Linked DNA regions of Catalinimonas alkaloidigena. The protein of the gene in region 1 interacts with the protein of each later gene in a pairwise test. Links are inferred from orthologs where the notes say so. Each region holds a gene or a part of one and is shown on either strand. Other genes may lie near its edges. The genes, in order: nusG and rho.

What was found.
Region 2: the proteins of nusG (region 1) and rho interact in binary tests that used the Escherichia coli proteins (3 or more experiments, as listed by UniProt). The link is inferred for Catalinimonas alkaloidigena from one-to-one orthologs.

The regions. Positions count from the first base shown.
Region 1 is NZ_JAQFIL010000001.1:927,018-937,607, reverse strand. What follows is about bases 465-3,211. They hold nusG (transcription termination/antitermination protein NusG), read right to left. Parts: upstream 2,253-3,211; coding sequence 1,677-2,252; downstream 465-1,676. Other genes in these bases: tuf (elongation factor Tu), read right to left, coding at 2,608-3,211; secE (preprotein translocase subunit SecE), read right to left, coding at 2,255-2,446; rplK (50S ribosomal protein L11), read right to left, coding at 1,241-1,684; rplA (50S ribosomal protein L1), read right to left, coding at 530-1,228; rplJ (50S ribosomal protein L10), read right to left, coding at 465-527. In the rest of the region: more of rplJ, read right to left, coding at 1-464; more of tuf, read right to left, coding at 3,212-3,795; OKW21_RS03860 (M1 family metallopeptidase), read right to left, coding at 4,314-6,875; OKW21_RS03855 (acyl-CoA carboxylase biotin carboxyl carrier protein subunit), read left to right, coding at 6,941-7,444; pyrH (UMP kinase), read left to right, coding at 7,553-8,257; frr (ribosome recycling factor), read left to right, coding at 8,334-8,897; nadD (nicotinate (nicotinamide) nucleotide adenylyltransferase), read right to left, coding at 8,904-9,488; OKW21_RS03835 (fasciclin domain-containing protein), read right to left, coding at 9,525-10,085; OKW21_RS03830 (tetratricopeptide repeat protein), read right to left, coding at 10,161-10,590. UniProt on the Escherichia coli protein: Part of the processive rRNA transcription and antitermination complex (rrnTAC). The complex forms an RNA-chaperone ring around the RNA exit tunnel of RNA polymerase (RNAP).
Region 2 is NZ_JAQFIL010000001.1:6,767,110-6,777,869, forward strand. Bases 4,035-6,951 are described here. They hold rho (transcription termination factor Rho), read left to right. Parts: upstream 4,035-4,577; coding sequence 4,578-6,326; downstream 6,327-6,951. Other genes in these bases: OKW21_RS27390 (NAD(P)-dependent oxidoreductase), read right to left, coding at 6,386-6,951. In the rest of the region: OKW21_RS27360 (YaiO family outer membrane beta-barrel protein), read left to right, coding at 1-12; OKW21_RS27365 (HEAT repeat domain-containing protein), read left to right, coding at 278-1,129; OKW21_RS27370 (glycosyltransferase family 2 protein), read left to right, coding at 1,126-2,577; OKW21_RS27375 (hypothetical protein), read left to right, coding at 2,587-2,949; more of OKW21_RS27390, read right to left, coding at 6,952-7,603; cell envelope integrity protein CreD, read left to right, coding at 7,699-9,120; OKW21_RS27400 (saccharopine dehydrogenase C-terminal domain-containing protein), read left to right, coding at 9,197-10,549; OKW21_RS27405 (DUF1338 domain-containing protein), read left to right, coding at 10,587-10,760. UniProt on the Escherichia coli protein: Facilitates transcription termination by a mechanism that involves Rho binding to the nascent RNA, activation of Rho's RNA-dependent ATPase activity, and release of the mRNA from the DNA template.

The DNA.
Region 1 (10,590 bases):
TCTCTTTCGGACAATGTTTTTACAATCCCCGCCAGTTTATGCTTTCCACTCTGAAGCGCAGAGATAACATTGGTTGCAGGAGATTGTAATAAAGTGATAATCTCACCAATAAGTTCCTCTTTGGACTTCAATGAGCTTAACATATCCAAATGCTCAGCTCCTATAAATAAATCGCTATCTATAGAAGCGGCTTTGAAAGCAGGCTTTGTAAGCTCTTTATCTTTCTTTTTATATTCTTTAATTATTTTGGCCGGAGCATTACTAACTTCAGGAGAAAACATAATCCCTGAAGTACCTTTTAACGCTTCGTCAAAAGGAGCGTAATCTGTATCTAGTTTCTCCAGCGCCTTTTTGATCAGGGTGTTTTTTACAATTCTGTACTCAACACCTCTTTTATAGCACATTTCACGAAAGTTATTTACCTCAGCAACAGTTAGGCCTCCGGTATCAGCAATGTAAAAATGGCTTGTGTTTTTTAACTTTTCAGCTAATTCTTCTATCAGGACACCTTTTTCTTCTCTAGTCATGATTATAATCCAGCTATACTGTTTTTATCAATTTGGATTCCTTTACTCATCGTACTAGACAAGTAAATTCCTTTTATGTATGTTCCTTTGGTGGAAGCAGGCTTAAGTCTGCTTAATGTCTGAATAACTTCATTAGCATTTTCAGCAATTCTCTGAGCGTCAAAAGAAGCCTTTCCTACGCTGGTATGAATGATACCGAATTTATCTACTTTGAAATCAATCTTACCACCCTTTACTTCCTGTACTGCTTTACCAATATCCATGGTAACTGTACCCGCTTTAGGATTGGGCATTAGTCCGCGAGGTCCTAGCACTCTACCCAGACGACCTACTTTAGCCATTACCGTAGGCATGGTGATGATTACATCTACATCTGTCCATCCACCCTCAATCTTCTGGATATAATCGTCCAGCCCCACATAGTCTGCACCTGCTTCTTTAGCTTCCTCTTCTTTGTCTGGTGTACAAAGGACCAATACTTTCACTTCTTTACCCGTTCCATGAGGTAAAGCTACAACACCTCTAACCATTTGGTCCGCTTTACGAGGATCAACTCCCAGATTAACATCCAAATCTACAGAGGCATCAAAACTTGTAGTGGTAATATCTTTTACCATTGAAGATGCTTCTTCCAGAGAATATGACTTGGTGAAATCATATTTCTTTAAAATATCTGCTTTCTTTTTAGATAACTTAGCCATTTGTCAGTTTTATTAATTATCCCAGGGAGCTTTACCTTTTACTGTGATACCCATACTCTTCGCGGTACCCGCAACCATTTTCATGGCTGACTCAACTTTGAATGCGTTAAGGTCAGGCATTTTGGTTTCAGCTATTTCCTTGACCTGATCCCAACTTACTGAACCCACTTTACTACGGTTGGGCTCGGAAGATCCTTTTTTCTGCTTAGCAGCTTCCAGAAGCATAACTGCCGCCGGAGGCGTTTTGATCACGAAGTCAAAAGACTTGTCAGAGAATATGGTCACTACCACTGGTAATACCTGTCCCTGTTTGTCTTGAGTTCTACCGTTAAATTGCTTGCAGAACTCCATGATATTCAAGCCTTTACTACCAAGCGCCGGACCTACCGGAGGTGAAGGGTTAGCTTGCCCACCCCTTATTTGTAACTTTAAAAATCCAACTATTTCCTTAGCCATTGTTGCTACTATTATCTAATTTCTCTACTTGCATGTAATTAAGTTCCACAGGCGTATTTCTACCAAAGATTTTGACCATCACTTTCAGCTTTTTCCGCTCTTCAAACACTTCCTCTATGTTACCGATAAACCCACTGAAAGGACCATCCATTACCTTCACTTCTTCGCCTACCATATACGGTGTCTCCAGTTTTACTTCATCCTCATCCGTATCTTCAACTTTGCCGAGTATTCTGTTAACTTCACTGGGGCGCAGCGGGATAGGCGTTTTGTCTGCTCCTTTTTCATTAGAGCCCAAAAAACCGATCACATTTGGGATATTGGTGATGGTATCATACACATTTGCTTTCTGCAGATCTGCAGAAATCATGATGTATCCAGGAAAAAAGTTTCTCTCTCTCACTCTTTTCTTACCATTTCTCATCTCCATCACTTTTTCAGATGGAATTAGCACCTGAGGAATATATTCCCCCAGATTGTTAATGGCAATTTCCTTCTCCAGGTACTCCTTTACCTTCCTTTCCTTTCCACTAATAGCCCTAACCACATACCACTTGAAGTCACCCATATTTAAAACGCGTTATAAAACCAAGTCATCGTGTTCTCAAAGCCCAGATCAATTAAACCTATCAATAAGGCGAATATCAAGGAAGCGATCAACACTAAGACAGAGCTTCTTTGCAATGACGAATAATTCGGCCATGTCACCTTATTCTTCATCTCATCATAGGAAGCTTTGACAAACTCAACTAAATTATTCATCTCTTTAGCAATTTATAGCACGGGCGGTAAGATTCGAACTCACGACCTACGGTTTTGGAGACCGTTGCTCTACCAGCTGAGCTACACCCGTATAAGTGTAAAGACTTGACTTTACAGAGTACTCCCTGGAAGCCAAGCCTTTACTGAATATTGTTATAGAATTACTCTATGATGTCAGTAACCTGACCTGCACCAACAGTTCTACCTCCTTCGCGTATCGCAAACCTTAACCCTTTGTCCATTGCAATAGGGCTGATTAACTCAACAGAAATAGAAACGTTATCTCCAGGCATCACCATCTCTACGTTTTCAGGAAGAGATATCTCTCCGGTAACGTCAGTGGTTCTAAAGTAGAACTGAGGACGGTATTTCTTGAAGAAAGGAGTATGACGTCCACCTTCTTCTTTTGACAATACATAAACCTCAGCTTTAAACTTATGGTGAGGAGTAACTGTACCGGGTTTAGCGATAACCATACCTCTTCTGATCTGAGATTTTTCAATACCTCTTAACAAAAGACCTACATTATCTCCAGCCTCTCCACGGTCAAGAATTTTACGGAACATCTCAACACCAGTAATTGTAGACTTAAGGTTTTCAGCACCCATTCCCATAATCTCAACAGGATCACCAGAATTGATAACTCCACGCTCTATTCTACCGGTAGCTACAGTACCACGGCCAGTGATAGAAAATACATCTTCAACAGGCATCAAGAAATCTTTGTCAATAAGACGCTCAGGAAGAGGAATGTGCTCATCAACAGCACTCATCAACTCCATAATTTTCTCAACCCATTTTTCTTCACCATTCAAAGCTCCTAATGCAGAACCCTGAATTACAGGAATATCATCACCAGGGAATTCATAGAACGAAAGCAACTCTCTGATTTCCATTTCTACTAACTCAAGTAGCTCAGGGTCATCAACCAAGTCAACCTTGTTCATGAAAACTACGATAGCAGGCACACCTACCTGACGAGCCAAAAGAATATGCTCTCTGGTCTGAGGCATAGGGCCGTCAGTAGCAGCTACCACCAAAATAGCACCGTCCATCTGCGCAGCACCAGTAACCATGTTCTTAACATAGTCAGCGTGACCTGGGCAGTCAACGTGAGCATAGTGACGATTTTCTGTCTGATACTCTACGTGAGCAGTGTTGATTGTAATACCTCTTTCTTTTTCTTCAGGAGCATTATCAATCGTAGCGAAATCACGGAGGTCAGCCAAACCCTTATCAGCAAGCACTTTTGTGATCGCTGCAGTTAATGTTGTTTTACCGTGATCGACGTGACCAATTGTACCAATGTTCAAGTGTGGTTTAGAACGGTCAAAGGTTGCTTTAGCCATTTTCTAAATAAGTTACAGTTTCAAATAAATTTAAGTCATTAAGGTAATGAACCCACAGCTTTTGAGCCAATGACGGGATTTGAACCCGTGACCTCGTCCTTACCAAGGAAGCGCTCTACCCCTGAGCTACATCGGCTTAAGCAATGCTCAAGCATTACAAGAGAGAGCGGGAGACGGGGGTCGAACCCGCGACCTACAGCTTGGAAGGCTGTCGCTCTACCAACTGAGCTACTCCCGCTTAAAGTTCAAACCAAACAGTTACTTTGAAAGAAAAATTCAAAATAACTATTAAAAACAAGTGGGGAGAGCAGGATTCGAACCTACGAAGTCGTAAGACAACAGATTTACAGTCTGCCCCAGTTGGCCGCTTTGGTATCTCCCCATGATGTGAAAAAACGATTAAAAACAGATTTTTTCACGGATTTAAAACCCCTCTGTTTCTAATGGAAGTGCAAAAGTAAACGCTTTTTTGATTTATTCAAACTTATGCTTTAAAAGAAACAAAAAAAATTCCCTGTTTATGGGATACTTTCGTATATAGAACGTAAGCGCTGGTCTTTTTCCTCTTCTTTGATATTTTGTCTAAGCCTCTGTACTTCTTCTCGATCGTCAAAAAAACTAAGAGAACGATAGGCATTTAGCCGAATGTAATATTTTGGATGCTTTTCAGCATATTCTGCAAGTAAATCAATACCACCTTGCTGGTCTTCCGGAGGCAAATTTATTAAAAATCTGGCAAAATAGTTAAGTAAGTAATATAAAGCTTCATCATTTATTTGTGTAAACTTATCCGAAAACCAGGAATATTTGTCCTGAATTTGATTTTCCACATAATAATCAGCCAACGCTATGACTACATTGAAGTTTGAATACTCTTCATAAGGCGCAAATACTTCTCCTTTGTCATTTGCACCACTTAAGGTATAAGCGGCAATAGAAGAACCGACTACCGCATAAGAACTGTCATTCATTCCCTGTAAATAAACCGCCCTGTATTTATCAGCATCTAAGGCAGCAAGTACCGAGATAGCATCTGCTCGCACCAACGATTTATCATCCTGTCCGGCCATTTGGAGCACCTTATTAACATCCTCTGAGCTCAAAAACTGAGGAAACAATTCCAATGTATTCAGTGCCATCTGCCTGATCATCCAAAATTCGTCATTGAGTGCTTTTTTATATACCTGAGCGACCTCACTTCCTACACTATCCTGCGCTAAAGCTTCCAGTGCTTCCATTCTTTTAATGGGGTTGGAGGCATGCTGATACTGATATGTCCACTCCTGAGGGGTTTTATCGTGATTGATTTCCATAAGTAGGTCTGCCCCGGGGTCAAAAATCATCAGATCAGGATTTTGACTGAGCTCAAAACTCCAGCTTTTCTCTTCTTCATCAACTAAAAGTGAAAACTGTTGAGGCTTATCGTTGACCCAAACTTCCATCTGAAGAGGAATGGTAAATACAGGTGTGATTTCAGTATTCTGTACCTGTTGAATGTTTAGCCGTAGCTTTCCACTATCGTACAGATGTTTAACCTCTAGTTGTGGGTGACCTGAAGCAAGAAACCACTGATTGAAAAACCAGTTCAGATCCTGACCACTTACTTCTTCAAAAGCCAACCTTAAATCATGTATTTCTACCGAAGTATAAGCGTGCTCATTCAGGTAATTGTGTAAAGCTGTGAAAAATGCTTCGTCGCCCAAATACGTTCTGAGCATGTGCAGAATCCTACTGCCCTTGTCATACGAATGACGATCAAACATATCTTCCTGATCCTCATAACGGTAGCGAATGAGATCCACCTGTTTTTCTTCAGCTTCAGCAAAATAATTTTGACCTTGCTCCCAAAGGGTATATTCTCCTTCATTTTTACCGTACTTGTAGTTGCTCCACAGATATTCCGAATATGTAGCGAAAGACTCATTCAAAGGTAAATTTGCCCAGGACTCACAGGTTACCAGGTCACCGAACCAATGATGGAAAAGCTCATGAGCGATTATGTCGTCCCAGTGATAGTCAATAAGTTCTCTGTCATCCACCTGTAGGCTTTCCATAAACACTGAAGCCGTTGTATTTTCCATAGCTCCGGAAACAAAATCACGCACAACCACCTGACTGTACTTAGGCCAGACATACTCTACCCCCAGTAGGTTAGAAAAATACTTCATCATTTCAGGTGTACGACCGAATATATCTCTGGCATAAGGTTCAAAGGCAGGCTCTACATAATAACTTAATTCTTTGTCCTGCCACTGGTCTTCTACAATCGCATAATCTCCTATCGCCATCATGAAGAGGTATGGGGCATGTGGCTGGTCCATTTTCCAGTAATCAGTACGAGTATTATCGTCATTGAATTGAGAAGAGACCAATAGCCCGTTGGAAAGAGTCTTGAAAGCACTATCGACAGTAATGAACATCTCCTGAGTGGTACGCTCATTAGGGGCATCAATAGTAGGAAACCAGCATGAATTTGCCTGAGTTTCTCCTTGTGTCCACACCTGCGTAGGTTTAGGTCCTAGCTGGGTAGAATCAGTACCGATAAAATACAGTCCTTTGTCCTGCGTAATAGCAGCACTTCCCTTCAACTCTATTTCATCCGGCCTTGCGGTATAGAATATTTTGACAAAAAATTCTTCCTGACGACTATATTCACGATCCAGTTGTATATTCAGTTGATAGCCATCGTAATCGTACTCAAGTGTCTTCTCCTGATCATCTTTCCACAACACAAGTTTTTGAATATCAAAGCCTTTAGCATCTAACATCAACCTATCTTTAGGATAAAAATAAGGCTTGAGTTGCAGCGTGGCGATACCTTCCAGCGTATGTGCCAATATATTTGGTTCTACCTCCAGCCTGGTATGTAAGAGATCAAACTCACGGGTGTGAGAAGCACGATAAGGAATTGTTTCTTCTTTGATTTCGTCTATAGGGGGCGTAATGGTATTGCTTTGAAGCGAGTCCTGTCGGAGCGAATCCTGAACATTCACATCATCTTTCCTGGCCTCTAATTGGGTAGATCTACAAGCTAGGTTAAATAACAATAAGCAAATCAAACAAGCACGAAGAAACTGCATGAAGTATGGATTAATAAGAATGAAATGTTAACTTAAACGCGTAATCTAAACCTGACACAAACATAATGCTGCTAAAGGCAAACATCCACGAGCAACAAAAGTACGAAGTTGAACTAAAATCGGAACAAACACTAATCAACAATCAGGATTTTTCCCACAAGCTTTCCTCTCTTACTGAGCATACTTTTCACCTCTTACATGAACATCGCTCATACAAGATTGAAGTCGTAAAATCCGATTACTCCCGGAAAGATTTTTTACTAAAAATCAACGGCAGGCAAATACCGGTAAAATTACAAGACCGTTTTGATCAGTTGATTGAAGCCATGGGGATGCAGGCTGCTGACGAACTTGCTGATAAAGAAATACTTGCGCCTATGCCCGGACTTGTACTACAGTTTCATGTAAATGAAGGCGACGAAGTAAAAAAAGGTTCTCCATTGCTAACATTGGAAGCCATGAAGATGGAAAATGTACTCAAATCCCCCGGAGATGGTAAGGTGGCTAAAATCCATGTGGAAGCAGGAAAAAGTGTAGAGAAAAATCAATTAATGGTAGTATTGGAATGAGTTTTTTTGTCTTAAAAAAGCTATAACTGTCTTTTTTGAAAATCGAGTTCGTTTTGTCTGTCAACTTATTTTTGGTATTTCTATATTTGTCTCTCAAAACCCAATTGAATGAAATATAAAAGAATCCTTTTAAAGCTGAGCGGTGAAGCGCTCATGGGAAGCCAGCAGTACGGTATAGACTCTGACCGGCTTCAGCAATATGCCCAGGAAATCAAAAGGGTAAAAGATGCAGGTGTAGAAATTGCTATCGTGATCGGAGGGGGCAACATATTCAGAGGTGTACAGGCTGAGAAGTCCGGTATGGACCGTGTACAGGGAGATTATATGGGTATGCTGGCTACTGTCATCAACGCCATGGCTTTGCAGAGTGCTTTGGAAAAGATCGGTTTGTATACACGCCTGATGTCAGGGATCAAGATTGAACAGGTTTGTGAGCCGTTCATCCGCAGGAGAGCAGTCCGCCATTTGGAAAAAGGAAGAGTTGTCATCTTCGGCGCAGGTATTGGTAACCCTTATTTTACTACTGACTCTACTGCAAGTCTCCGGGCTATTGAGATAGAAGCAGACGTGGTGCTCAAAGGTACCCGAGTAGATGGAGTGTACACCGCTGACCCTGAGAAAGACCCTAACGCCAAACGTTTTTCCAACATTACCTTTACAGAAGTTTACCAAAAAGGACTGAATGTTATGGATATGACGGCCTTTACCCTTTGTCAGGAAAACAATTTGCCTATCATCGTATTTGATATGAATAAGCCAGGTAACTTGTATAACTTACTCAGCGGTCAGGAAGTAGGCACTTTGATCAATTAAAGGCTTACTACCTTTTTTAAGGTTGATTTAATTTACAATATTTAATACCCACTATTGTTGATTTAATTTTTAAACAATGACTGAAGAAATTCAAATGTACCTTGACGAGGCTGAAGAAAACATGAAAAAAGCCGTAGAGCACGTCATAGGAGAGTTTAAAAAGATCAGGGCAGGAAAAGCACAACCCAACATGCTGGATGGTCTTATGGTTGAATATTATGGAAATAATACCCCCATCAATCAGGTAGCATCTATCACTACACCCGATGCACGTACGGTAATGATAAAGCCCTGGGAAAAAAAGATGGTTAACGAAATCGAACGTGCTATTATCAACTCTGATCTGGGACTTAATCCTCAAAATGATGGAGAGGTAGTTCGGCTTAACATTCCCCCACTTACAGAAGAGAGAAGGAAAAATCTGGTAAAACAGGCAAAAAACGAAGCGGAAAATGGCAAGGTGAGTGTGCGTAATATCAGGAAAGATGCGAATGATTCCATCAAGAAACTATTAAAAGATGGTACTTCCGAAGACGATGTCAAAGAAGGAGAAGATAATGTTCAGGAGCTTACTGATAAATACAGTAACAAGATTGACAGTCTTTTTGAAGAAAAGGACAAAGAAATTATGACCGTCTGATCATCTTTAAAGGTAGAATTTTTTTGCGTTTATATATTCTACCACTCTGTCATGTACCAGATACCTTATAGGCACATCATTTTTGATACTATCTCTGATAAAGGTAGCTGATATATCAATCAAAGGAGCATTAACCATCCTGATATTAGGATGGTTTTTTATTTGCTCCTTTACTTTTTTTTCGTCGGTGTTTGGCCTGGGATAGACTATCATTCCGTAGTGATTAAGGATTTCCTGATAATTTTTCCATTTGTGAAAATGCTTCAGATTATCGCTGCCGAGTACCAGACTGAAATGATGCTGGGGGTAACGGTCTTTCAGATAAGCCAAGGTATCTACAGTATAACTTGGTTTGGGCATGCTGAACTCCACATTGGAAACCCTTAGCTCAAAGTTATCCTCAATAGCCAACTCTACCATTCGCAGGCGGTCTACATCAGATAACAGAGACTTCGCACTCTTGAATGGATTTTGAGGTGATACTACAAACCACACCTGATCTAAGTCAGCATAGCCTCTTATGGTATTCGCAATGATAAGATGTCCAATATGGATCGGGTTAAAAGACCCAAAAAAAAGCCCTACTTTCACCTGAAGCAATTAAATTTCAAAAGATCAGAAGCAAATTTACTCAGGGAAAAGAACTTCGTCAACTATATGTACATAGCCGTTGTCAGCTTCACGGTCGCTGAATACCAGGGCGGCACTATCTAAAGTGAGTGTGCCATCTACTTTAATTACTTTCAAAGGATTGCCATACAGGGGCTTCAGTTCTTTCATATTGGCAATTTCGGTATCGCTATAACTACCTTTCACTACATGGTGCATTAAAATTTTTCTCAATTCCTCACGCTCAACAGAACCTGGAACAGCATCATCATGATTTGGACTTAGCTGATCAAGTGCAAGGTCAGAAGGAGCAAAAAGCGTATATGGTCCTTCCTGAGACAGCAGTGAATCCAAGCCGGTGGCTCTCAAGGCATTATGAAGTATAGCCAAAGCCTGATTATCTCCAACAGTTTGATAGATGTTACCATCTCCTATTCTCAACTCGTTGTCCTCTTTGCCTACCATTACATCTGACTCAAACTCTATATCACTTTTCTCTTCAGGTTCTTCCTTGCTCTTGACACAAGAAACAGTACCAATAATGAGTAGGCTTAATAAAATATGTGCAAAAATTTTCATATCAATATGATTATTCGGATTAAAAAATAGCTCTCTGCTTTTTCAACCTATCAACAATCACATTTGTTAAGAAAACTACTGCTTAGGCCTGTTTTCTTCACTTTTTAGTGTATCTACAGCATTTTCTTCAATAATAATCTGGTTTTCTTCCTCAATTTGCAGGCTGTCCTGCTTCCGTTCTTCAGCCTCTTTTTCTGCTTCCATCTTATCCAGTGCCTGAAGCTTTTGCTCTGCTTGCTCTCTGATAACTGGCAAGGGAGAGTTTTCAATAAGAGAGTTGAGGGTGGCTTTTGCCTGAAAGTTTTCTTCCAGCGCAATGTAGTTTTCAGCAATCAGCAGAAATGATAGTCCCAGCCAGTTCTCATATAATGAAAAATTCTTGTTAAGGTCATAAAGTGTCTCAATAGACTCAGCATAATTTTCCTGATCATATTGAATCAAAGCCATTAAGTATTGTGCCTCAGCACCATACTCATCTTTGGCAGTATTGAGCGTTTTCAGGAAG
Region 2 (10,760 bases), 5.8 Mb from region 1 along the record:
AGGAGGTTTTAGTATGAAAGTTATGCTGTTACATACCAACTCTGTTATAATCAATTGGTTCATTTTAAATAAGTACCCTACTGAGATTATTAACTTCATACAAATTGCCATACTACTCATTTCATTAAGTATCATGACTTTAATGATATTGTATTCTCGCCGCTGGTACTTGGTGGCAAGAGACAGAAGGCGCGCTACGTTAAAGTTTCGTTATCAATATTTTATCTATGATGCGCTGGTAGAAAGTAATAAAGAAGAAGTATTATCATCTACCACATTGATTATCAACAAGTTCCAAAAAAATGAATTAAAGAATAAAGAGCAGAAGCAATTGATGACAGACCTTCTTATAGAACTTAAAAAGAGCTTTAGCGGCAATGCTAAAAGGCAATTTCAGCAGTTGTACGTTTGTTTAGGGTTACAACAGGAGTCTATTGCGAAGCTCAAAAGCAGACGTATTCTTCAAAAAATCAAGGGGGTACGTGAATTATCAGAAATTGGATGTCATTGCCCTGAATTGGAAACGGCATTTGTGGATTGGCAGAATGCACCTCAAACCTTATTAGCCGACGAGGTGAAAATAGCCGCTATCCGAATGAATTCACCACATATGCTTAGCTTTTTTTCTCAACAAAAGAGTCCAATCAGTGAGTGGTTGCAAATTCAGCTCCGATTTCAGTTGCAGACATTACCTTCTGAGTCAATTCCCGGTTTTTCTCGCTGGCTAGGTGCAAATGAGCCATCGGCAATCGTTTTTCTACTGCAAATGATAACTTTATTCCAGCAAGAAGATGCCCTTGAGTCGGTTCTACCCCTGTTATATCATACCGATGATGAAGTTAAAGCTGAGGCGATCAACACATTAGAAGCTTTGGATGCTAAGCAATACCTGAGCAACATCATCAATCTGCTAGACGCAAATGATGAGAACCTCAAAATCAAGGCTATTCATGCTATCGGCAAGCTTGGTCATATTTTTCACGCCAACTTACTCCGCCCCCTTTTGCGTCAGGAATCTCCCGGACTTAAAGAAGCTGCTGAATTAGCAATAGCTGAAATTCTTGAGAGAACGCCCAAAAAATCTAAAGAACCTTACAAACATATACCTCATAAAAGCGAGCACATATGAAAGAGCTGAGCATAAAAATCGCAGTATTTATTTCTGAGCATCTGATTTTTTTCTATGCTATTGCTATCTCGCTGGTAAACTTACTCTTAGCTATCGTCTCTATTAGAGAAACCAGAAAATATATCCGTAATAATCGGCATGTAGATGATCAGGCGGTTTTATCCTCACCTTCAGCACCATCTATATCTCTGCTTGTCCCTATGTACAATGAAGAAAAAAGCATTATAGACAGTGTCAGGTCCTTGCTTTCTTTACAGTACAATAACTATGATGTAATTGTCATCAATGATGGTAGCACCGATAATTCTTTGGGAAACCTGATCGACTATTTTCAGTTAATTCCTCTTGCCCAACAAACATCAGGTTTACTTCCTACCCGTAAAATCTTAGGCGTTTATAAGTCAAAAAACAGGGCTTTTGGAAAGCTTATTCTTATTGATAAGCTAAATGGAGGCAAGGCAGATGCCCTAAATGCTGGTCTCAATATTTCAGAAAATAAGCTCGTGGCCACTATGGATGCTGACTCTATTATTGCTCCCGATGCACTATTGAAAATGGTGCGACCCTTTCTTCGCAATAAGACAAGAGTGATTGCTACCGGTGCAATCGTAAGAGTAGCTAACTCATGCAAAGTAGAAGATGGTAGCCTGGTCAATGTACAGCTTCCCTCAAACTTGCTCGCTCGTTTTCAGACCCTGGAGTATCTCCGGATTTTCTTACTTAGTCGCATCGCATGGAGTAAGCTTAACGGCTTGCTTATCGTTTCAGGCGCATTTGGTTTGTTTGATAAACAAATTGCTATCAAGGCAGGGGGATATTCTATCAACACAGTAGGAGAAGATATGGAGTTGGTAGTACGTATGCGACGCTACATGCATAAGCTAAAGCAAAAGTATAAAGTGTTTTATATTCCAGATCCGCTTTGCTGGACTGAAGCCCCTTCAGAAATACGTGTACTGGAGCGTCAAAGAAATCGCTGGGCTCGTGGAGCCGCTGAAACATTGTATCGTCACCGTCAAATATGTCTTAACCCTCGCTATGGTCTAATGGGCATGTTAAGTTATCCTTATTGGTTTTTGTTTGAATACCTAGCCCCTTACATTGAAATCATTGGAGTTTTATATTTTATAGGGTTGCTGATCTGGGGAGCGGTTAACTGGACTTATTTTTTTGCTTTACTTGGTCTTGTATATGCTTTCGCAGTATTTATTTCTGTTCTCGCTTTATTAGCAGAAGAGTTTTCATTTCACAAATATAGTAAACGTTCAGATACGGCCAAGCTAGCCCTTACAGCGCTCCTAGAACCTATATTATATCATCCTATTGTCCTTTTTAGCGTACTTAAAGGCCATCTCGACCTTCTCTTTGGTAAGAAAAGCTGGGGGAATATGAAAAGAACAGGTTTCAAAAATGTTAGCTCCGAAAAACCACCACGCGTAACAGCTTAATCACTTTCTATGAAAATCGATAATGCACTATATGACATAAGAGAGAAACTGCTGGAGTTATCCCATGGAGATTTTGTACAGGAAAAAAAACTAGCCGATCAGTACTTTAAGTCTTTCCAGGACCTGAAAGATATTTATGCGGTTAGTTTGATCAATCAGGATAGTAGGCTCCTTTCTTTTATCCATCAGAAATACAAACCTACTTTCAGAAAGCTCAATCTGACTGAGCTTTCGGACGAAATACAGTCTACTATCCATAAGATCAACAATTTGAATACAGATAGCGCTTTGGATGAATCTGCCACCAAAGTAAGAAGTTATTGTGAAACCCTTATTCGTCAACTTCAGCTACATTACTCCTGGCTCAATTGAAAAAAAACCCTCCCTGGCGGAAGGGTATGATGAATACCTTTTCTCCGAAATCAACTGATAAGCTCAAACCCTGTATAAGGCACCAAAATTTTCGGGATTTTAATTCCTTTTTCGGTTTGGTTATTTTCCAAAATTGCTGCTACTATTCTTGGTAAAGCCAAAGCACTCCCATTAAGCGTATGCAGCAGCTGGGTCTGCTTATTACTGTCTTTAAAACGAAGCTTCAGGCGATTGGCCTGATAGGTTTCAAAATTGCTTACTGAACTTACTTCCAGCCATTTTTTCTGCGCTGCCGAATATACTTCCATATCATAAGTCTGAGCAGAAGTAAACCCGAGATCGCCAGCGCAAAGATTGAGCACCCGATAAGGTAGGTCTAACTTCTCTAACAAAGAACGAATATACAGGGCCATCTCTTCCAGAGCCTGGTACGAATCTTCCGGCCGGTGAATATGTACAATCTCTACCTTATCAAACTGGTGCAGGCGATTAAGTCCTCTTACATGCGCTCCCCAGGAACCAGCTTCTCTACGAAAGCATGGAGTAAACCCAACATGCTTGACAGGGAGGTCTTCTTCTTTCAGGATTACATCCCGATACAGGTTAGTGATAGGAACCTCAGCAGTAGGAATCAGATACAGTTTTTCATTTACCAACTGGTACATCTGCCCTTCCTTATCAGGTAGTTGTCCGGTTCCATATCCGGAGTCTTCATTGATTACTACAGGTGGCTGTATCTCCTGATAAGCAGCTTTTTCCGCTTCATCCAAAAAGAAATTAACCAAAGCACGCTGCAGCTTCGCTCCCTTGCCTTTGTATACCGGAAAACCTGCCCCGGTAATTTTATTACCCAGCTCAAAATCAATAATATCATATTGCTCAATCAACTCCCAGTGAGGTTTTGCTGAACCTGCTAGCTCTGGCACTTCTCCCCATTGCTCTATTAACCTCATTATCTTCTGCGGACCTGCCCTCAGGCACTTTATCGTTGGGTATATTGGGAAGATTATAAAGAAGCTGAGCCAACTCATCTTCATATTGTTTTAGCTGCTCTCCTAATGTTTTGCTGCGTTCTTTCAGCAAAGAAGTTTCTTGTTTGGCTGCTTCTGCTTCGTCCTTTTTCCCCTCTTTCATCAACTGACCTATTTTTTTGGAAACTGTTTTGGAAGATGCAAGAATCTGATCTAGTTCTGTCTGTGTATTTCTGCGTTGCTGATCTTTTTCTACCACAGTCTTCACTGCCTCTTCAGCTTCCGGAAAATGTCTTTTCTGTAAGCCTTTTACTACTTTTTCCTGATTTTCTCTTAAAAAGGAGATTTGTAACATTTTGAAAAAATAATTTGTTAACGAAGTAAAATTTCTTTTATATATGTAATTGTGAACTCAAGTTGACATGCTTGTGTTGACTTCACAAAATTATCTTATTTTTCTTGACAATTAGCAGTAGGTAAAATATTATTGCATCATCAATTCGGACGAAAAGGTATCTTTACCCTCAGTCAGACACTTCACAACACTGCATTGTCCTTTTGAAAGCCTTTTATTTATTTAAAAAATTCATTCCAAATTAAATTAAGCTAGACTTTTTCCTAGATGGATTTAATTTTTAGCACCACTTAATTTTTCCTATGTACAACATTGATGAACTACAGGTCAGGCTTCTTTCTGAGTTGAGAGAGATTGCTGAAGAGCTAAATTTAAAAAATTACAAAAAACTTAATAAGCAGGATCTAATTTATAAAATACTTGATCAGCAGGCTGTTTTGCCTGATGATGAACTTCCGAGTAAGAAGCCTACCGAAAGTAAAAAAAGCGAAACTGAAGACAAACCAAAGTCTAAACCAAAAGCCAGGAGAAAACCCGGTCAGAAATCTAACAAAGACAAGGAAGAAAGCAAGCCGGACAGCAAACAGCCCGCACAAGATCAAAAACGCGAAGAAAGTCCTCGACCTCGTCGTATGAATCGTGTGAATGTTACTGACACTCCTAAAGATAAGGACGAGGCATCTACATCTGACGATACCAGTGATTTGCTGGATTCTTTTGATATAGAGGTTGATGATAAAGATAAAAAAGCTTCCTCCCCTTCAGACTCTAAACCTGAGTCTAAAGAAGATAGAAAAGAAGATAAGGGCAAAGAACCACGCCACTCCAAGCACAAAAAAGAAAATTACGATAACCGTGATTCTCGTCCAGACAACAAAAAACCTCACAGAGAAAATAGAGACAGAGGAAATCAGTCGTCTGTTCCTATCAAAGAATTTGATGGGTTAATTGAAAATGACGGCGTGCTGGAGATTATGCAGGATGGGTACGGATTCCTCCGCTCTTCTGACTACAACTACGTAGCCAGCCCCGATGATATTTACGTTTCTCCTTCTCAGATTAAGTTATTCGGACTTAAGACTGGTGATACTGTAAAAGGCCAGATACGTCCTCCTAAAGAAGGTGAGAAGTATTTCGCGCTACTGAGAGTAGAATCAGTCAATGGAAAAACTACGGATGAGATTCGTGATCGTGTCCCTTTTGAATACCTTACTCCTCTCTTCCCAAATGAAAGGCTAAATCTTCAGACCAAATCTGGGCGTTATTCTACCCGTATTCTGGACCTTTTCTCTCCTATTGGTAAAGGGCAGCGTGGTATGATCGTTTCTCAGCCTAAATCCGGTAAAACTGTATTGCTTAAAGAACTGGCTAACGCCATTGCTGAGAACCACCCTGAAGTATATCTGATGATCCTCCTTATAGACGAACGTCCTGAAGAGGTGACTGATATGGCTCGCAGTGTAAATGGTGAGGTAATCGCTTCTACCTTTGATGAGCAGGCTGAAAAGCATGTGAAAGTTTCCAGCATCGTATTGGAAAAAGCCAAGCGCCTGGTAGAATCCGGACATGATGTTGTGATCCTGCTTGACTCTATTACACGTCTGGCTCGTGCTTATAACACTACTGTCCCTTCTTCCGGAAAAATCCTTTCGGGGGGTGTGGATGCTAATGCATTGCACAAACCTAAGCGTTTCTTCGGAGCTGCCCGTAATGTAGAAAACGGTGGTTCATTGACGATCATCGCTACAGCACTGATAGAAACCGGCTCTAAAATGGATGAGGTGATCTTTGAAGAATTTAAGGGTACTGGTAATATGGAATTGCAGCTTGACCGTAAGCTGGCCAACAAGCGCATTTACCCTGCTATTGATGTTCCTGCATCGGGTACACGTCGCGAAGATCTGCTTATGGAGAAAGACGAGCTTTCTCGCGTATGGATACTCAGAAAGCTGATGTCCGACATGACCTCCCAGGAAGCCATAGAATTCTTATTGCAGCGTATGAAAGGGACGCAGGACAATGATGAATTCCTGGTATCCATGAATGGGTAAGAAATTACATAACATATTTTAATCATAGGCTGCTGACTCCTCGTCGGTAGCCTTTTTTGTTATGCTTCACCTTCTACATAATCTGTGAGATAAAGATACGGCTCAGTAAGTTTGCCCTCTTTGGCGATGGTAGCCCTGGCGATCATGCCATCATCTTTGCCAAATAAATTTGGAAATACATATCTGATCAAATTTTCTCCAAAGGAGCGAGAAGCATCGCGAGGAAGTTCTGAAGGCAAATTGTCTATCGCCATCACGCTCACATACCTGCTGTCCGTAAAAGGCTCCTCAACTACTTTATCTTCCTGAGGATCATAATCATATACCGGATTTTCAATGGTGGTGGGACGCTTGGTTGATGGAATTGAACCTTCAATATCGCAGGTGATATCGGCAATCACCTTAATCTGGAAATTATCTTCCAGCATATCTTCTCTAAAAAATAATACAGGGGCCCTATGGTCCCAGAAGGCTCCGGCGATAAACAGGTCTGTCATCTGAGTATATGGCTGAAATCCCGGTTCAAACTGTTCAGGATATTTAAAGAACTCCTGCCGGCTAAAATCTCCGCCCCCTCTTTTGAGGTTGTAGTCTGTCACAAACAATTGTGCGTAAACTGACTCATCAAAATTCTGCTCCAAATATTCTTTGGGAGACACTTTTCGTATACCTACACCATTCATTACTTCCATAGCGCCTCTAGCTACCCTACCCGCTCCGGTAAGTGCAATCTTGATAGGTGGAAGTTTTACTTTAGCATATTCGATTTTCAGATCTTCTAAATCATAGCAATCCTTAGCTCTGCGAATGTCATACAAACCCGACTTTTTCCCATACGTATAAAGCCCGTTATACGCTCCTACAATACCGGCAAAACGTCCGAATGCTACAATGCGGTTTCCTTTTTCATTGGTAAGGCGCTCATAATCGATCAGGCAAATATTTTTTCTCAGTATCTCTTGCAAGAGCGTTTTGTTATAAGCCTGCTTCTTAATAGTATGAGAGAAAAAGAGGTAAGTCTTATCCGCTATAAGCTCTGGAATCGGCACTTCTTTCACACCTAGCATAATATCGCAATGACTGACATCATCTACCAGCGGAATGCCTAGTTCCTCATACTGAGAATCAGTAAAACACCTGTGCTCACTTCGCTGGCAATATACTTTTACATGTGGAAATTTTTTCTGCAGCTCAACTGCTTGTTGAGGGGTTAGTGTCACTCGTCTGTCTACAGGAACTTTTCCTTCTCTGATCAGGGCTACTTTTATTTCAGGCATAAAAATGATGTTTACTTATTTTACTTACTTTCCAAAGGAATGTTAATATTTAATCCGTTCATTCGTTATTATAGATAAGAACTTATCTAAGATCCATGTCGGGCAAAACCAAATCCTTTTACGAGCGCTTCAGTAGCTGGACCCGTAATTCCATCACGCTTCGCATTGCCTCCATAGCTATTCTGATACTTCTGCTACTCATTCCCACTTCCATGATTGAAAACCTCATTCGCGAGCGGCAAAACTATCGGCAACAGGCCATACAAGAAGTAAGTTCTTCTTGGGCAAATGCACAGACACTCGCCGGCCCAATCTTAACGATCCCCTTTCTCACATCTTATAGAAATAACAATAATCAATTAGTAGAAACTACTGAATACGCTCACTTTCTACCTGATGTATTGAATATTGATACAAAGATTGCTCCTGAAATTCGCCAGCGGGGTATTTATGAAGCGGTAGTATACAGCGCTCAGCTGGCAATTAGCGGTCGGTTTTCTACCCCTGATTTGGAAATGACAAATCTTGATGCAGCCCAGCTTATTTGGGAAGATGCATTTATTGCCTTTGGCATTCCTGATATGCGGGGGATAGAACAAAATATTGTATTGCAATGGCAAGAAGCAGATCTTACTTTTGATCCCGGCGCCGGGCCAGGCAATGTGCTGTCTTCAGGGGTGAAAGTAGATGTGCCAGCGGATACCAGTACACAAGCTTATGATTTTAATTTTCAAATTGAATTGCATGGAAGCGGCTCTCTGGGTTTCTTGCCATTAGGTAAAACCACCAATGTAGTTTTAAATTCAGCCTGGACTAATCCCAGCTTTGTAGGTGCATTCCTGCCTGATGAACACAACATAACAGAAGAAGGCTTTACAGCTAAATGGGAAGTGCTACACCTTAACCGTAATTTTCCCCAGGCCTGGAAAGGTGATCAGTATGTTTTTCCGCTGCAAAATATCGCTCCTCCAGAGGACGATTATCTATACCCACCCTATCGTGAAGAAGCTGCAGTACAGGCTAATACCCAAAGTTATGGATTTGGCGTTAACCTACTGTTGCCGGTAGATCAATACCAGAAAAGTATGCGCTCAGTGAAATATGCGATCATGTTTATCGCGCTTACTTTTCTTACTTTTTTCTTTGTAGAAATTCTGAACCGTAAGCGGATTCATCCGATCCAATACCTTTTAGTAGGACTGGCGCTCTGTATATTCTTTACCTTATTGGTAGCCATCTCTGAGCACACTAGTTTTAACCTGGCCTATATCATTGCTACCATCATGGTCACCAGCCTGATCGCAATTTATGTACAGGCCATTTTCAAACATAAAAAGCTTACTGCCATGTTAACGCTGCTCCTCTTGCTGATGTACGGTTTTATTTTTACGCTTTTACAATTGCAGGATTATGCTCTACTCATCGGCAGTATCGCCCTGTTTATTATTCTGGCAGTGGTCATGTACATTTCCAGAAAAATTGATTGGTATGCGATATCCGAGCGAGAGGATGAGTAGAAAACACAAAATTTATTGAAATGACTCTTCGTTGATATGAAGTAGAGTCCGAGGCCAATAATAATATGTATACAATATGAAGAAGATTTTAATACTCGGAGCAGGACGTTCTGCTGCAGCCCTGATTGACTACCTGAGCAAAGAGGGGCAGAAAAATGACTGGCAGATTCAGGTGGTGGATGCCGCTCCTGATGTTATTCACCAATACGAAAGTAAGTATGAGAATGTAAAAGCTTCCGCTCTGGATGTATTAGATACTTCTGCTCGTGAAAACTTAATGCAACGAGCCAACCTGGTCATTTCCATGCTACCGGCACGTTTCCATATTCATGCGGCAGAGTCTTGTCTTAAGCTAAAAAAACATTTGCTCACCGCTTCTTATGTAGACGATGAAGTGCAACAACTAGCAGGCCAGATCAAACAGGCGGGGCTGATTTTTTTGTACGAATGTGGCCTTGACCCCGGTATTGACCACATGTCGGCCATGCAAATGATCGATCACATAAGATCTCAAGGAGGACATGTCACTTCATTTCAGTCTTTCTGTGGCGGGCTGATGGCTCCCGGCTCTGACGATAATCCCTGGCGGTACAAGTTTACCTGGAACCCTCGTAATGTAGTGCTGGCCGGGAAAGGTGGTACGGCACAATATATTTACAAAGGTATTTACAAAAACATACCGCATCATCAGTTGTTCAAAAGACTGACCATGGTAGAGATTCCTGAATTTGGAGAGTTTGAGTCTTATCCCAATCGGGATTCACTCAATTACAGAGAGCTTTATGGATTATATAAGGCTGAAACCGTATTGAGAGGCACATTACGTCGCCCCGGATTCTGCTCAGCCTGGCATGCCTTTGTGCAGCTTGGCCTTACTGATGACAGCTATCTGGTACGCAATGTAGAGAATATGACCTATGCTGAATTTACACGCTCTTATCTGCCGTATAGTAAGGACGACCTGCTGACCAATTTCAGCCGTTATATTGGCGTTGATATCAGCTCGGAGGTAATGCAGCGTATCAAATGGCTGGGGATACTGGATGAAAAACCTATCGGATTAAAAAAAGCAACTCCCGCCCAGGTGATGCAGCAATTACTGGAAAATAAATGGAAAGCGGATCAGGATGACGAAGATATGATTGTAATGCAACATCAGCTTGAATATCAGATAGAGGATGAACTAAGAAAAAGTACTTCATCCCTGGTTACTATTGGTCAGATCGCCACTTATTCTGCCATGTCCAAAACCGTGGGTTATCCGTTAGGTATTGTGGCCAAGCTTATTTTGCAAAATAAAATCAGTGAGCGTGGGCTGATGATACCGGTACACAAAGAAGTTTATCAGCCGGTGCTGAAAGAATTAGAACTATTAAATATTAAATTTATAGAGGAAGAAGAGCAGCTAACTTCGGCTTCTATAAGTTGATCCCTTAAAGCATTTTTTTACCAAAAATTCATTTCATATGAGTATCACGACATTACCTGATTTGCTTGATAAAATGTGGAAAGACTATACCCGCATGAACCCTCAGGCACTGAAGATCTATAACCTTTTTTTAGAACGAGGTGATAAAGTAATCAATGATCATATCGCCCTGCGCACCTTCAATCATCCTAAGGTAGGCATTGATGCGCTG